2 regions of the Nonomuraea angiospora genome follow, and region 1 is predicted to be linked to the other one. Evidence: riboswitches for the same ligand, from Rfam matches in the RefSeq annotation. Region 1 holds a riboswitch; the other holds the start of a gene.
What was found. A riboswitch is a leader RNA that binds a small molecule or an ion and turns the genes downstream of it on or off. The one in region 1 is predicted to bind thiamine pyrophosphate.

Region 1 (7,710 bases):
TGCCCCGCTTCTTCGTCAAGCGGGGCTCCTCGAACGAGTGAGCCCTTTTCCCTCATCTCACTCCAGGTAGGGCTCATGATCGATTCCCTTGTCACGTTCGTCATCAGCATGTCCGGGGGCAGTGCCGCGCTGGGCATCGTGCTGTTCACCCTGGCCGTACGGCTCCTGCTGCTGCCCCTGAACGTCCGCCAGACCCGAGCCATGAAGATCCGCCAGCGGCTCGCCCCCAAGCTGCGCGAGCTGCAGAAGCGCCACGCGCGCAACCCCGAGCGGCTGGCCAAGGAGACCTCCGCGCTCTTCGCCAAGGAAGGCACTTCGCCGTTCGCGGGGTTCCTGCCGATGCTGGTGCAGCTTCCGTTCATGTGGCTGATGTTCAGGGTGGCCACGCATCCGACCGCGCTGGCCGGACACACCCTTTTCGGCGCTCCGCTGGGTCAGCAGGTCGCCGGGGTGATGGCCAATTTCGGTCTGGTAAGTGTGCCGTTTTTGGTCTTTGTATTGGTCATCGCGCTGGTCGTGGTGGTGGCATGGTTCTCCGCCAGGAACATCACGATTTCCGAGGACCAGCCGGACTGGTTGAAACGGCTCCTGCCGTGGATGCCGTACGGCTCCGTGCTCGCCGTGCTGGTGCTGCCGCTCGCGGCCGGGCTCTATCTGCTCGTGTCCATGGCATGGGCCACGACCGAGCGGGCGGTGCTGGCTAGCCGGCCTCTCTGAGGGCTGTGACCTGCCCGTTCATCGACGCGCGAGGAGCGGGCAGGATCGCCCACACCGTGGTCGTGTCGCCGTCGTGCCGGACCCCCCAGCTCTCCGCCACGTACTCCACGATGCCGAGCCCCCGGCCCCCGAGCGACGACAGGGTCGGGCGGCCCGCGCGCGGCTCGGTCGCCGCGCCCCCGTCGCTCACCGCCACTTCGATGTGATCGTCACTGCGCAGCCACGCAACTCTCACCATCCCCGACGGAAGGGGATGCGCGTGCCTCAGCGCGTTGCTCAGCAGCTCGCTCACCACGAGCACCGCGTCGTCGATCGCTGTCGAAAAAACCCCGCTGTCCTGCAGCTCAGTGCTCAGGCGCTGGCGGGCGACGGCGACGCTGGACGGCGCGTACGGCAGCAGCACCACGCTTGACACACCCACCTCCCCGTTCCCTGTGCCCCCCGCGGGAACACTCCCCGGTACGACCGAAATGCCCCGTTACTCGATCCCAGAAACCGCATCTCGATCACAGCTTGTACACATTGGACGATAGATCAGCTCAACTGTGACCACCTCGTTACCGCCTCGGTGTGTCGGATCCGATAGTGAAACTAGCCCCCGGATGGTCGTGCTCATGGCCTCACTTCGTGAGGCGGCTCGCTCGCTCAGACCCGCCGCCTTCCCTCGCAGCTCATGGCCTCACTTCGTGAGGCGGCTCACTCGCTCAGACCCGCCGCTCGCAGCTCGAGACGCATTCGTGTGCCGCCTCCGGGTCTCGGGTGCGCGCTCACGTCTCCGCCTTGGGCCCTGGCGAGGCTGCGGACTATGTAGAGACCGAGCCCCACTCCACCAAACCGTCTCCGGTCGCCGCTGTCCACCTGGACGAACCTCTCAAAGATCCGCTCTCGGTCAGTCGGGGCGATACCGACCCCCTCATCGTCCACGACCACGACGACGTTGCCGGCCTCGGGCCAGGCCTCCACGCTGATCAGCCCGCCCTTGGGCGAGTACTTGAACGCGTTCTCCAGCAGCTGCCCCAGCACGATGTCCGTGGCCAGGGCGTCCCCCAGCACGTTCGGCAGCCCGTCCTGGATGACGACCTCGACCCGGTGCTTGTCCGACAGCGCGGGCAGCCCGAGCGTGGCCGCGTCGATCCGCTCGGCCAGGTCGAACTCCTCGATCCGCACCTTGAGCTCGTCGGCCCCCGCCCTGGCCCCGAGCAGCAGGTGGTCCATGAGCTCGCCCAGCGACCTGGCCCGCTCGGCGATCGTGTGCACGGCCGAGCGGCGCTCCGGGTCGCTCATCTTGTCCCAGCGCCGGTCGAGCGTGCTGGCGAACCCGCGCACGATCGTGATCGGCGTACGCAGCTCGTGGCTGGTCGTGGCCAGGAACAGGTCCTTGGCCTCCTCGAGCTCCTTGGCCGTGGTGACGTCGCGGAAGTCGATGACCACCTCGCCGGTCTCCTCGATCCGCGCGCTCACCACGTCCAGCCACCGCCCGGTCTCCATCTGGAACGTGACCTTCTCGCCCGGCTTGGGCAGCGGGAACGGCGGCGGCCCGCCGATGACGGCCTCGGCCGGGAACGCGGTGAGCTCGGCGGCGGCCGGGTTCCACCGGACGACCCGCCCCGATCCGTCGAGCACGGCGATGCCGTCGGCGCTGGCGTCGAAGACGGCCTGCTCGTGCGCCCGCTGCCGGACCGCCTCCTGGTAGGCCACCGCGTTGCCGACGGCGATGCCCGCGTGGCCGGCCAGGAGCTCCAGCAGCTCCAGTTCGAGGTGCCCGGGTGTGCTCTGGGCGAACAGCGCGTACAGGGCCCCGTACGGGCGCCCTCCGACGGCGGCCAGGCCCAGCGCGATCGTGTGCAGCCCCTTCAGCCGGGCCCAGACCAGGTCCTCGAGCCCGTTGGACTCCAGCATGACGGTCTTGCCGGTGCGTAAGAGCTTGTCGACGAGGCTCGTACGCAGGTCCGTGGTGGTGCCCCTGATGGCCTCCGGCAGCTGGTACGTGCTGACCAGCCGTAACCGCTCGCCCTCGATCAGCACGAACCCGCCCGCGTCGGCCCCTGTGAGCTCCGTGAGGCTGGCCGAGATCCGGTCGAGCACGGCCGACAGCTCCAGCTCGGAGTTGATGTCGCCGACCACGTCGGTGAGCCGGCGCACCAGCCTGGCCCGGCGCGCCATGCGGTCCTTGGCCACCTGGTCGGCCCGCGCGAGGTGGTGCACGCAGACGTACCCGGCCACGGAGCTGCCCAGCCGCAGCGCGCTGATGTCGACGCGCACGTCGAGCACGGTCCCGTCGTCGCGTAAGCGCTTGGTGCGGACCGAGACCTGGCCGCCGGTGCGCACGCGTTCGAGCACGGCGTTGTGCTCGGCGGTCAGCTCGCCCGGCACGATCGGCGCCCGGCGCCCGAGCATCTCCTCCGCCGTCCACCCGAACAGCCGCTCGGCCGCCTCGTTCCAGACCAGTACGCTCTGATCACGGTCGACGACCACGACGGCGTTGGGCGAACCGGCGAGGGCAGCGCGAGCTATCTCGTCGTCACTACCGGCCCATTCGTCCCCCACTCCTCCATAGTGCACGTGGCGTGGTGAGTGCGTCGGGCGATCCGTCCGATACGCTGCGGTCACGGTGATTCTCGGCGGCAGGGAGGCTGGTGGCATGTCGAGCGGCGATCTCGATGCCCTGTTGCGCGTGACCTCCAGCACCTATCGAGGTGAGACACATCCTGACATCGCGTTCGGCACCTATGACGGGGCCGTCGGAAGGCTGGTGCTCGCGGTCACCGGCAAGGGCATCGCGGCGTGCAGCTTCGAGCCGGAAAACGCGGTGTACGAGCTGGTCACCAGGCACGTGGGCAGCTTCATCGGGCCGGATCCGCGCCGGCTCGACCCGGTGCGCAGGGAGCTGGACGCCTACTTCTCGGGCCGCCTGCGCGCGTTCGCCACGCCCGTCGACCTGACGCTGGCGACATCCTTCGCCCGCACGGTGCTGCAGAAGACGATAGCGGTCCAGTACGGCACCACCACGACGCTGGAGGAGATCGGCGCGAGCATCGGCAGGCCCCGCGCGCTGCGGGCGATCGGCAACGCGCTGGCCTCCAACCCCGTGTGCGTGATCGTGCCGTGCCACCGCGTGGTGCGCGAGGACGGCGCGCTCGGCGACTACGCGGGCGGCGCGGCCGCCAAGCAGCACCTGCTCAACGTCGAAAAGCGCGCGTCGACCAGCTGATCAGCAGGGTGACCAGCACGGCCACGACGGCCGCGCCGAGCGCCCCGTTCATCCACGGCTGCCGGGTGAAGCCGATGGCGTCGCGGACCTGCTGCCAGAAGCCGTCCCACGGCCCGACCGTGGGCGTGGAGGTCGTCAGCCAGTACGCCACGAAGCCGAGGGCCCACGGCACCAGCCGCGACCAGCGCGAGGGCGCGTTCTCCGCGGTGTTCCAGCTCCGCGAGCCGCCGAGCACGAAGTAGTCCACGGCCAGCACCGCGAACATCGGCACGAACACCGCCCCGATCACCCCCAGGAACGCCCCGTACGAGTTGACGTCCACGACCAGGGCGATCGTGACGCTCAGCACGCCGATGGCGACGGAGAACAGGCGCCGGTCGACCCGCGGCATCAGGTTCTGCAGCGAGACCGTGGTGGAGTAGACGTTGGCGAACGACTGGTCGGTCTCCCGCAGCACCAGGATCGCGAAGAACAGCGCGCCCAGCGGCACCGCCACGAACGCGCCGAACACCGACGTCCCGTCGGCCGCCACCTTGTCGGCCCCGGCCACGGCCACCGCGAACACGCCCAGGCCCAGGCAGGCGACCTGGGCCAGCGTGTAGCCGCCGACCACACCGGTGAACGCGGCCCTGCTCGACCTGGAGTGCCGGGCGAAGTCGGCCGCCATCGGCACCCACGACACCGACAGCGCGATCACGTAGTCCACCGCCGGGGCGAACGCCGTCCAGGACCCGCCGGTCTGCGCGGGCGCCCTGGTCAGGAAGAACCAGGCGAACCAGACCATCGACACGATCACGCCGATGGTGACGTACCGCCGCAGCAGCCTGACGGACCCGAGCGGCCAGATCGTGAGCGCGGTGGTCAGCACCCCCGCCGCGATCACCCACACCTGGTACGGCACGGCGCCGAAGATGGCGCTGGCCGCCTTGGCGATCACCCACAGCTCGAACGCGGCCCAGCCGAGCATCTGGACGATGTTCAGGACCGTGGGGACGTACGAGATCCGCGCCCCGAACAGGCCCCGCAGCAGCACCATCGCGGGCTGCCCCGTCTGGGTGCCGGGGACGGCGGACAGGCCCACCATGGCGGTGCCGATCAGGCTGCCGACCACGGTCGCGAGGAGCGCGGCGGTCAGGCTGAGCGGAGCGCCTGGCACGGGGTTGAGCAGGAGCAGCGCGCCGGAGAAGCCGAGGAGGCTGACTCCGAGGTTCGCCCAGAGCGCACCCTGATCGAGCACGCCCAGGGTCTTCGGCGGCCTGCCTTCGAGAGTCAGCGGAACTTCGTCGACGACATGCGTCATCGCACACTCCCTACGCCGGCATTACCCGGACAGGTTCAGGCGGTCGGCAGCGGATCTATGACTGCCCTCTCAGCCCGGCACACCCCGAGCTCCCGCGACGATCTGCAGTTGGCGCCCTCATCATGCCTCAGTGGCGGCGAAACCGCCACAGGGGGTCTTTCTACGCCACGAAAGGCTGCTGCCCGGTCTCGCTGACCATCGGGCGGCGCGCGAACTCCCACGACTGCATGCCGCCGCCGACGTTGACGGCGTCGCGCCCGAGCTGGTTGAGCCAGGCCGCGACCTGCAGGGACCGGCCGCCCACCCGGCAGACGACGTAGACCGTGCGGTCGCCGGGCACCTCGTCCACCCGCCCCTGAATCTGCGTCATGGGGATGTGCACGGCCTCAGGGGCGTGCCCCGCGACCCATTCGTCCTGCTCACGGACGTCGAGCAGGTAAGCGTCTGCCGGAACGGCACTGGCCTCGATCTCAGGAACGGTCATGACTCCATCATCTCGCGCCTGGCGTCGTAGGCCGCACGCGCCGCGGCGATCTCCTCCTGGTGCGTCTCCGTCCAGGTGACCAGCGACTTGATGGTCTCGTGCAGCGTGCGGCCGAGCGGTGTGAGCGCGTAGTCCACCCTGGGCGGCACGACGGGATGGACGGTGCGGCTGACCAGGCCGTCGCGCTCCAGCTGGCGCAGGGTCACGCTGAGCATGCGCTGGCTGACGCCGTCGATCTCGCGGCGGAGCTGGGTGAAGCGCAGGCTCTGGCAGTCGAGCAGGGCGATCACGAGCAGCGACCACTTGTCGGCGATGCGGTCGAGGATCTGGCGCACCTCGCAGTCCTCGCGCGTGTCCCACTGGCGCACGTCGTAGTCGTCGAGCGGTTCCACAGTGCCTTCTTCCATCTCGCTCATTTGAGAAGGCGGGACAGCCGGCGGTCGGCGAGGGGCTTGCCGCCGGTCTGGCAGGTGGGGCAGTACTGCAGCGAGGAGTCCGCGAACGACACCTCGCGGATCGTGTCGCCGCAGACGTCGCACGGCTGCCCGGCCCGGTTGTGGACCCGCAGTCCCGACTTCTTCTCCGCCTTGAGGTCCTTGGCCGCCAGCCCCTGCGCCCGCTCCACCGCCTCCGCCAGCGTGGTCACGATGGCCTCGTGCAGGTCGGCGATCTGCGCGTCCGTCAGCGTGGCCGCGATCTTGAACGGGGACATCCTGGCCGCGTGCAGCACCTCGTCCGAGTACGCGTTCCCGATGCCGGCGATGATCTTCTGGTCGCGCAGCAGCCCCTTGATCTGGGTGCGGTTGCCGCCCACGATGCGCTTGAGCGCGTCGACGGTGAAGGACTCGTCGAGGGGGTCGGGGCCGAGGGCGGCGACGCCGGGGACGTCGTCCGGGTTCTTGGTGACGTAGACGGCCAGGCGCTTCTGCGTGCCGGCCTCCGTCAGCTCGAACCCGGGCGCCAGGCCCTCCTCGTCGGGCGCCAGCCGGACCCGTACCGCGAGCGGACCCTTGCCTGGACGTACGGGCTTGGCGCCCGACAGGTCGTCGCGCCAGCGCAGCCACCCCGCCCGGGCCAGGTGGATGACCAGGTGGAGGCCGTCGCAGTCGAGGTCGAGGAACTTGCCGTGCCGCGCCACGCCGGTGATCGTCAGCCCGCCGAGCGCGGTCACCGGCGGGTCGAACGTCTTGAGCGCCTGGATGGCCACCACGTCGACACCCAGGACCGTGCGGCCCACGGCGCGTTCGCGCAGGAAATGGGTGAGCGACTCCACTTCGGGAAGTTCCGGCATGTCCCCAGGGTACGTGCGCGTCCGGCCGTCCACAGCCTGTGGACGGCTACGGCACGCTCCAGAAGGCCAGCTCGTGCGCCATCCCCTCGGCGAACAGCTCCTCGGCCCGCGCCGGGTCCGGCGCGGCCTCGTCGATCATCTGCGCGATCCGCGCGGTGAGCGCCGCGAACGCCGGATCCGCGTACGTGTCCACCCACGCCCGATATCTCGACTCAGCAGGCGAATTTTCCGCCAATATCTGTCCGAGACTCGAATATCCCCACATACACGGATAAAGCGCCGCCAACCCCTCCCCGTACGACGCCGCCGACTCCAGCAGGAACGCCGTGTACGTCACGCACGCCGGCCCCTTCACCGCCCCCTCCAGATCGGCGCCGAACTCCGCCGACAACGACCTGTGCAGCCTCAACTCGTCGTGGTACGTGGTGTGCGCCAGGTCCACCAGGTCACCCAGATGCCCGTCGGGCGCCTGCCAGGCCAGCCGCGCGAACACCCGTACGTAGTCGAGCAGGAACAGGTAGTCCTGCTCCAGCCACGACCTGAACACCGGCTCGGGCAGGTCGCCACGCGCGATGCCGGCCACGGTCGGATGCTCGAGCTGCGCCCGCAGCAGCGGGCGGCCGACCGCGTGCAACTTCTCCGAGATAGTCATGGCTGGGAGGTTAGTGTCGAAGCATGACTGTGACGATCGCCGAAGAGCTGCTCCT
Region 2 (7,710 bases), 3.8 Mb from region 1:
AGAGCTGCCGCTCTCCCTCGTCGGTCTTCGGCGGGAAGAACTCGAAGGAGAACGACCGGCCACCGGCGGCGAGCATGTCGCGGACGGTGGGAACACGATCGGGCAGGATGGAGGGTCGACCAAGCGCCATGTCCCAAGGTTACAGGGACCGCGCCGACTCAAGGTCACGGCCATGTCACCCCTGCCGCCACAGCCATGTCACCGGCCCGAGTCGCCCATCATCGTCCATCTCACCCCGGATGCCCCTATTGGGACACCTGCGCATCCGATTCCCCGCACGCGGCCACTAGTCTCAAGGCATGACCACTGACGCCGTTGGCATGGACACCCTGCGCACACAGGTGGAGCGTGCCCTCGGAGAGTTCGTCGAACGGCAGCTGCCCGCCCCCGGTGACCCCGAGCTGGAGCCGCTGCGTACGGCCGCCGACGAGTTGCTGGCCGGCGGCAAGCGGCTGCGTCCGGCGTTCTGTTACTGGGGGTGGCGCGGCGCGGGCGGCACGGACGTGCCCGCGATCTTCACCGCGGCGGCCTCGCTGGAGCTGCTGCAGGCCAGCGCGCTGGTGCACGACGACGTGATGGACAAGAGCGACCTGCGCAGGGGCATGCCGTCCGCGCACCGCCGGTTCCAGGCACTGCACGAGAAGTCCGCCTGGTACGGGTCCGCGGAGCAGTTCGGCGAGGGCGCGGCGATCCTGCTGGGCAACCTGCTGCTGATCTGGTCGGGCGAGATGTGGCGCACCAGCGGCCTGCCGCCCGAGTCCCTGGCGGCGGCCCAGCCCGTGCACGACCACATGCGTACGGAGCTGATGTGCGGCCAGTACCTCGACCTGCTGGAGCAGGCGCACGGCGAGAACACGTTCGAGTCGGCGCTGCGAGTGGCCCTGTACAAGAGCGGCAAATACTCGGTGGAGCAGCCGCTCAGGCTCGGGCTGGCGCTCGCCGGCGGCAAGCTCGAGCCCTGGATGGACGAGCTCTGCACGGGCTACGGCACGCGGGTCGGGATCGCGTTCCAGCTGCGTGACGACATCCTGGGGGTGTTCGGCGACCCGGCGCAGACCGGCAAGCCCGCGGGCGACGACCTGCGGGAGGGCAAACGGACGATGCTGGTGGCCCGCACGCTGGCGGCCGCCTCCCCGGGCGCGGCGGAGACCGTCCGGCGGCTGCTGGGGGATCCCGGGCTGGACGAGCGCGGGGTGGAGACGCTGCGGCAGATCATCGACGAGACGGGCGCGCTGCGGGAGTGCGAGGACCTGATCGGCGACTATCTGGGGGACGCGCTGTCCGCGCTGAACGAGGCGCCGATCACGGTGGAGGCCCGCGCGGCCCTGACGGAACTGGCCATCGCCGCCACCTCCCGCAAGACCTGACCTGACCTGACCTGGGCGGGGCGGGGCAGGGCGAGGGGCAGGATCGCCACCCCAGGGCCCGGCCTCCGGCTCGCCTTCCGGCTCGGAGGCGCCCGCATGGTGGCGGGCGCCTCGTTGGTCGGGGGCCTCGTGGGGTCACAGGGCCCGATGCGGGTCACAGGGCCCGATGCGGGTCACAGTGCCTGATGCGGTGGGGGCCTCGTGGGGTCACAGGGCCCGATGCGGTCGGGGGCTTGTGGGGTCACAGGGCGCGCTGTGGTCGGGCGGCCTCCTGGGGTCAGGGGGCCGCCCCGGTCAGGGCCCTGGTCGTCAGGCGGAGGACAGGCGCTTGGCGAACTCCGCCGCCGCCGCACCCGGGTCCTCCGCGTCCGTGATCGCGCGTACGACCACCACGCGGCGCACGCCGTACGACATCACCTCGTCCAGGTTCGCGAGGTCGATGCCGCCGATCCCGAACCACGGCCGCGAGGTCTCCAGCGCGGCCGCGTGCCGGAGCAGCGGCGGGCCGGGGGCCGGGCGGCCGGGCTTGGTGGGCGTGGGCCAGATGGGGCCGCAGCAGAAGTAGTCGACGCCCGGCTCCGCTGCCGCGGCGGAAGCCTCGGCCACGGAGTGGGTGGACCGTCCGATGACGATGTCGTCGCCGAGTATCTCTCGCGCGACCGTCACGGGAAGGTCGTCCTGCCCCAGGTGGAGCACGTCGGGCCGGGCGGCGTAGGCGATGTCCGCCCGGTCGTTGACGGCCAGCAGTTTGCCGTGCCGGTCGCAGGCGTCGCGGAAGACTTCGAGGAGCGCGAGTTCTTCGCGCGCCTCCAGGCCTTTCTCCCGCAGCTGGATGATGTCCACGCCGCCGGCCAGCACCGAGTCGAGGAACTCCGCCAGGTCGCCGCGGTCGCGGCGACCGTCGGTGCAGAGATAGAGGCGGGCTTCAGAAACCGAGGGCTTGGGCACGCCGCTTGACCTCGGTATGACGGCCGGCCTTGATCGCCTCGATGGGCGATCCGGGCAGGGACTCGTCAGGGGTGAAGAGCCAGCGCAGCGACTCGACATCGTCGTAGCCGGCGTCCAGCAACACGGTCAGCGTGCCGGGCAGGCCCTTCATCACGTCCTTTCCATCGAGGAACACCGCGGGCACCTGCGGCCCGCCGCTCCCCCGGCGAACGCCGAGCAGCTTATGGTCCTTGAGGAGTTGCTTGGCCCGCCCGATCGGAAGGTCGAGGCGCGAGGCCACTTCGGGGAGCGTGAGCCACTCGTCGACGAGTTGGTCGGTCTCCCGGTCGATCTGTGCAACAGAAAGCGTCACGAAACCACAACTACCACATGCCGCGCTTGCTCAAACAACACAATCCCGTAGAGAGACTTCTGGATCTACCAGGCGTTCCGCGTCGAGACGGTGTCCCGCGTCGATGATTCTGCGCCCCTGTACGAGGTCTCGAGGCCGGTCCACGGCGAGCACCGCGGCCAGGGCGTCGTCGGCCGTGAGCCAGACGGCCGACCACTTGCCCTCCGGCTCGCCCCGGTAGATCAGCCGCTCGCCTGCCAAATGATGACCTGCATATTGCACCATGTGCCCGAATTGCTCCGACCAGAAGTACGGAACGGGATCGTACGCGACGTCCTCGCCCAGCAGGCTGGCGGCGGCCACCTCGGGGGCGTTGAGCGCGGTGTCCCAGTGCTCGACCCTGAGCCTGGTCTGCCAGCGGCGCGACCACCAGGCGGCGCAGTCGCCGACGGCGACCGTGTTCGGCAGGGAGGCGCGCAGGTGCTCGTCCACGACGACGCCGTTGTGGAGGTCGATGTCGGCGCCGGTGAGCCATTCGACGGCGGGGCGCACGCCGATGCCCGTGACCACCACGTGGGCGTCCACGAACTCGCCGCCCACCAGCCGCACGCCGCCCTCGTCCACGGAGTCGACCATGGTGTCGAGCCGCAGGTCGATGCCGTCGTACCAGCGCTGGGTGCGGGCCCCGATCTCGGCGCCGACGGCCGTCGCGAGCGGCGCCGGGCCGGCCTCGATCACGGTCACCGCGCACCCGGCGCGGCGGGCGGCGGTGGCCACCTCCGCGCCGATCCAGCCGGCGCCGATGATCACGACGCGGGCGCCGGGGACGAGCATGGCCCTGAGCTCGTGGGCGTCGTCGAGCGTGCGCAGCACGTGTTGCGGGCCGTCGCCGGGCAGCCTGATCGGCTCGGCGCCGGTGGCGATGACCAGCCCGTCGTAGCGGAGCTCGCCCTCGGTGGTCTCCACGACCCCCTTACGCAGCGCCTTGGCACTGACCCCCGCCTGGAACTCCACGTCGAGCGCGGCCAGGTCGGTGTCGACGTAGCTGGTGTCGGCGTCGCCGAACAGCACGGCCTTGGACAGCGGTGGACGGTCGTAGGGGCGATGCCGCTCCTCGCCGACCAGCGTGATCCGCCCCCCGAACCCCCGTGCGCGCAGCGCCTCCACGGTGCGCACTCCGGCCAGGCCCGCTCCCACCACCACGACTTCGTTCACGTTCATGACCCTAACGTGGGCCGGTGTCCGGGTGTCGCAGCGAGGCCGTAGGCTGGGGGCGTAAGACGCGCGGGAGTCCGGCCGTGACCGGGCTGAGAGGAAGGCTGCCATCGGGCCTTCGACCGCAAGACACCTGATCCGGATCATGCCGGCGAAGGGAGCGCGGATGGATGTGATCGTGGGCGGCGGGGTCGTCGGCCTCTCCCTGGCCTGGCGGCTGGCCCGCGAAGGGCGGCCCGTCACGCTGGTGGACCCTGCGCCCGCCTCGGGGGCCTCACACGCGGCGGCGGGGATGCTGGCGCCGGTCAGCGAGGTCACCTACACGGAGGTGCCGCTGCTGCGGCTCGGCGTGGCCTCGCTGCGCCGCTGGCCCGGCTTCGCCGCCGAGCTGGCCGCCGACGCGGGGCTGCCCGGCGCCGAGGCCCTGGACCTGCGCTCCGAGGGGACGCTCGACGTGGCGTTCGGGGCGGACGACCTGGCCGCGCTGGACGAGCTGGCCGCGTACCTGGAGAAGCTGGAGCTGCCCGTCCAGCGGCTGACCGGCCGCGAGTGCCGCCGGCTGGAGCCCATGCTGGCCCCCTCGGTGCGGGGCGGGCTGCTGGCCGCCGGCGACTCCTGGGTGGACCCGCGCCGCGTGACGGCGGCGCTGCTCGCCGCGCTCGACCGGCGGGGAGTCCGGCTCGTACGGGCGCGCGTCGCCGAGCTGCTGCGCGACGGCGGCCAGGTCACAGGCGGCCAGGTCACAGGGGGCCAGGTCACAGGCGGCCAGGTCACAGGGGGCCAGGTCACAGGGGGCCAGGTCACAGGGGTACGCCTGGAGCCGCCCGGCGACGACGACGGGCGGGCCGAGCTGCGGGCGGATCGGGTGATCCTGGCGGCCGGGGCGTGGAGCGCCGGGCTGGCCGAGGTGCCGGTCCGGCCGGTCAAGGGGCAGATCATGCGGTTGCGTTCGCCGCAGCCGCTGCTCACCCGGTGCGTCCGGGGCACGGTGCACGGCACGCCGGTCTACCTCGTCCCCCGGGGCGACGGCGAGCTGGTGGTCGGGGCCACCCAGGAGGAGATGGGCTTCGACACCAGGGTGACCGCGGGCGGGCTCTACGAGCTGCTGCGCGACGCCCGGGAGCTGGTGCCGGGCATCACCGAGCTGGAGGTCTCCGACGTGGTGGCCGGGCTGCGGCCGGGCACGCCGGACAACCTGCCGCTCATCGGCCCGAGCGGCACCCCGGGGCTGGCGCTGGCCACCGGCCATCACCGGGGCGGCGTGCTGCTGGCGCCGCTCACGGCGGACATCCTGCTGGGCGAAGAGGGCGAGCTCGCGGCAATGTGCTCGCCCGGGAGATTTCGGGATATTTCATGATTGTGATGATCAACGGGGCCTCGCACGAGGTGGCCGACGGCATGACCGTGGCGCAGGCCGTACGCACATTGACCACGGCCACCACCGGGGTGGCCGTGGCCGTCAACGACGAGGTGGTCACGCGGAGCTCGTGGGAGACGACGGCGCTCAGCGACCGTGACCGGGTGGAGGTTCTGACGGCGGTGCAAGGTGGATGATCTGATCATCGCCGGGGAGAGCTTCTCCTCCCGGCTCATCATGGGCACCGGCGGCGCGCCCTCGCTGGAGGTGCTCGACCAGGCCCTGGCCGCGTCCGGCACCGAGCTGACCACGGTGGCGATCCGGCGGCTCGACCCGAGCGCCCGGGGTTCGGTCCTGGACGTGCTGCGCAAGCGGGACATCAAGGTGCTCCCCAACACCGCGGGCTGCTTCACGGCGGGCGAGGCCGTGCTGACGGCGCGGCTGGCCAGGGAGGCCCTCGGCACCAACTGGATCAAGGTCGAGGTCATCGCCGACGAGCGGACCCTGCTGCCCGACCCGATCGAGACGTTCGACGCGGCCGAGCGGCTGGTGGCCGACGGGTTCGTGGTGCTGCCGTACATCGGGGACGACCCCGCGCTGGCGCGGCGGCTGGAACAGGCGGGCTGCTCGGCGGTGATGCCGCTGGGCGGGCCGATCGGCTCGGGCCTCGGCATCCGCAACCCGCACAGCATCGAGCTGATCGTCGAGGCCGTGTCCGTGCCGGTGGTGCTCGACGCGGGCATCGGCACGGCCAGCGACGCCGCGCTGGCGATGGAGCTGGGCTGCGCCGCCGTGATGCTGGCCACGGCGGTCACCAGGGCGCAGCAGCCCGAGCTCATGGCGCTCGCCATGAAGCAGGCCGTGGAGGCCGGACGGCTGGCGCGGCTGGCGGGCCGCATCCCGCGCAGGCGCTACGCCGAGGCGTCCTCACCGATGACCCCCTGACCCGAGTGCCGATGGCCCCCGGCCCGAGTTCCGATGATCCCCGGCCCGAGTTCCGATGGCCCCCGGCCCGAGTTCCGATGACTCGCTGACCCGAGTGACGCGTGGGGAGCTGGGACGTTCCAACGGGAACGTCTCAGCATCGGTTTCGGGCGGCGAGGCCCTCCCAGTGGCAAAACGCCCGTAAACTCAGCGGGGTGGATACGACGACTGCGGACCCCCTGGTCGGGCGGCTCCTCGATGGGCGCTACCGCATCGAGAGCCGGATCGCCCGGGGCGGTATGGCGACCGTCTACCTCGCGCTGGACGTCCGCCTGGACCGGACGGTGGCGCTGAAGGTCATGCACCGCTCGCTGGCCGAGGACCCCGCGTTCGTGCGCAGGTTCATCGGCGAGGCCAAGTCGGTTGCCCGCCTCTCCCATCCCAACGTGGTGCACGTCTTCGACCAGGGCACCGACACCGATGTCGTCTACCTGTCGATGGAGTACGTGCCCGGCAAGACGCTGCGCGACATCCTGCGCGAGCGCGGCAGGCTGCCCGCCCGCGAGGCGCTGGAGATCATGATCCCGGTGCTCGCCGCCCTCGGCGCGGCCCACCAGGCCGGGATGGTCCACCGCGACGTCAAGCCGGAGAACGTCCTGATGACCGACGACGGCCGGGTCAAGGTCGTCGACTTCGGCCTGGCCCGGGCCATCGAGGCCACCAACCAGACCCGCACCGGCGTGATGATCGGCACCATCGGCTACATGGCGCCCGAGCAGGTCACCACCGGCGCCGCCGACGTGCGCAGCGACGTCTACGCCGCGGGCATCATGCTGTTCGAGCTGGTCACCGGCCAGCAGCCGTATGACGGCGCGACGCCCATGTCGGTGGCCTACCGGCACGTCCACGACACCGTGCCCGCGCCGTCGTCGGTCGTCCACGACGTGCCGCCGCTGATCGACACGCTGGTGGCCCAGGCGACGGCCCGCGAGCCGGACCAGCGCCCCGCCGACGCGACCGCGATGCTCGTGGCCGCCGTCGAGACGCACCGGATGCTGCCGCGCCTGACCAACCCGCCGGGCTCACACCCGCAGGGGCCCTCTGCGGCCCCACACGCGCGGACGCAGGTCTTCAACGCCTCCGGCGCCGCCTCGATGCCCCAGCCCGCCCCCGCCCACACCATGATCCAGCCGCGGACGGAGGTGCCGCCTCCGGCGCGGCGGGCGGGGTTCAAGCCCCACTGGTTCCTGGTGCTGCTCGCCGGAGTGATGGTGGTCGCGGTCGGGGTGACCGGCTGGTACTTCGCGCAGCCCGAGATGGTCTCCGTGCCCGACCTGGTCGGCAAGAACCTGGCGCTGGCCAGGAAGAGCGCGGCCGCGGCCGGGCTCAAGGTGCAGGAAGCCGAAGGCCGCAACGACGAGAAGACGGCCGCGGGCCTGATCCTGCGCACCGACCCGGCGTTCGGCGCCGAGGTGGAGAAGGGCACCACGATCACGCTGGTCCCCTCGCTCGGGCCCAGGCGCATCGTCGTGCCCAACACCGAGGGCATGACCGGCGACCAGGCCCGC

Region 2: another riboswitch for thiamine pyrophosphate. It lies ahead of H4W80_RS54175 (FAD-dependent oxidoreductase); the one in region 1 lies ahead of H4W80_RS36405 (purine-cytosine permease family protein).

Annotation. Positions count from the first base shown of each region.
Region 1 is NZ_JADBEK010000001.1:7,966,953-7,974,662, reverse strand. Features, by position in the region: gene H4W80_RS36425 (YidC/Oxa1 family membrane protein insertase) at 76-717, shown strand; gene H4W80_RS36420 (ATP-binding protein) at 701-1,132, opposite strand; gene H4W80_RS36415 (PAS domain-containing sensor histidine kinase) at 1,414-3,264, opposite strand; gene H4W80_RS36410 (methylated-DNA--[protein]-cysteine S-methyltransferase) at 3,359-3,928, shown strand; gene H4W80_RS36405 (purine-cytosine permease family protein) at 3,897-5,228, opposite strand; TPP riboswitch at 5,219-5,334, opposite strand; gene H4W80_RS36400 (rhodanese-like domain-containing protein) at 5,389-5,712, opposite strand; gene H4W80_RS36395 (winged helix-turn-helix transcriptional regulator) at 5,709-6,119, opposite strand; gene H4W80_RS36390 (Fpg/Nei family DNA glycosylase) at 6,125-7,003, opposite strand; gene H4W80_RS36385 (TenA family protein) at 7,050-7,655, opposite strand; gene H4W80_RS36380 (GOLPH3/VPS74 family protein) at 7,679-7,710, shown strand, end outside.
Region 2 is NZ_JADBEK010000001.1:11,801,782-11,809,491, reverse strand. Features, by position in the region: gene metF (methylenetetrahydrofolate reductase [NAD(P)H]) at 1-130, opposite strand, end outside; gene H4W80_RS54195 (polyprenyl synthetase family protein) at 300-1,367, shown strand; gene thiE (thiamine phosphate synthase) at 1,677-2,315, opposite strand; gene H4W80_RS54185 (Rv2175c family DNA-binding protein) at 2,293-2,667, opposite strand; gene H4W80_RS54180 (NAD(P)/FAD-dependent oxidoreductase) at 2,698-3,867, opposite strand; TPP riboswitch at 3,921-4,038, shown strand; gene H4W80_RS54175 (FAD-dependent oxidoreductase) at 4,028-5,218, shown strand; gene thiS (sulfur carrier protein ThiS) at 5,224-5,415, shown strand; gene H4W80_RS54165 (thiazole synthase) at 5,408-6,163, shown strand; gene pknB (Stk1 family PASTA domain-containing Ser/Thr kinase) at 6,358-7,710, shown strand, end outside.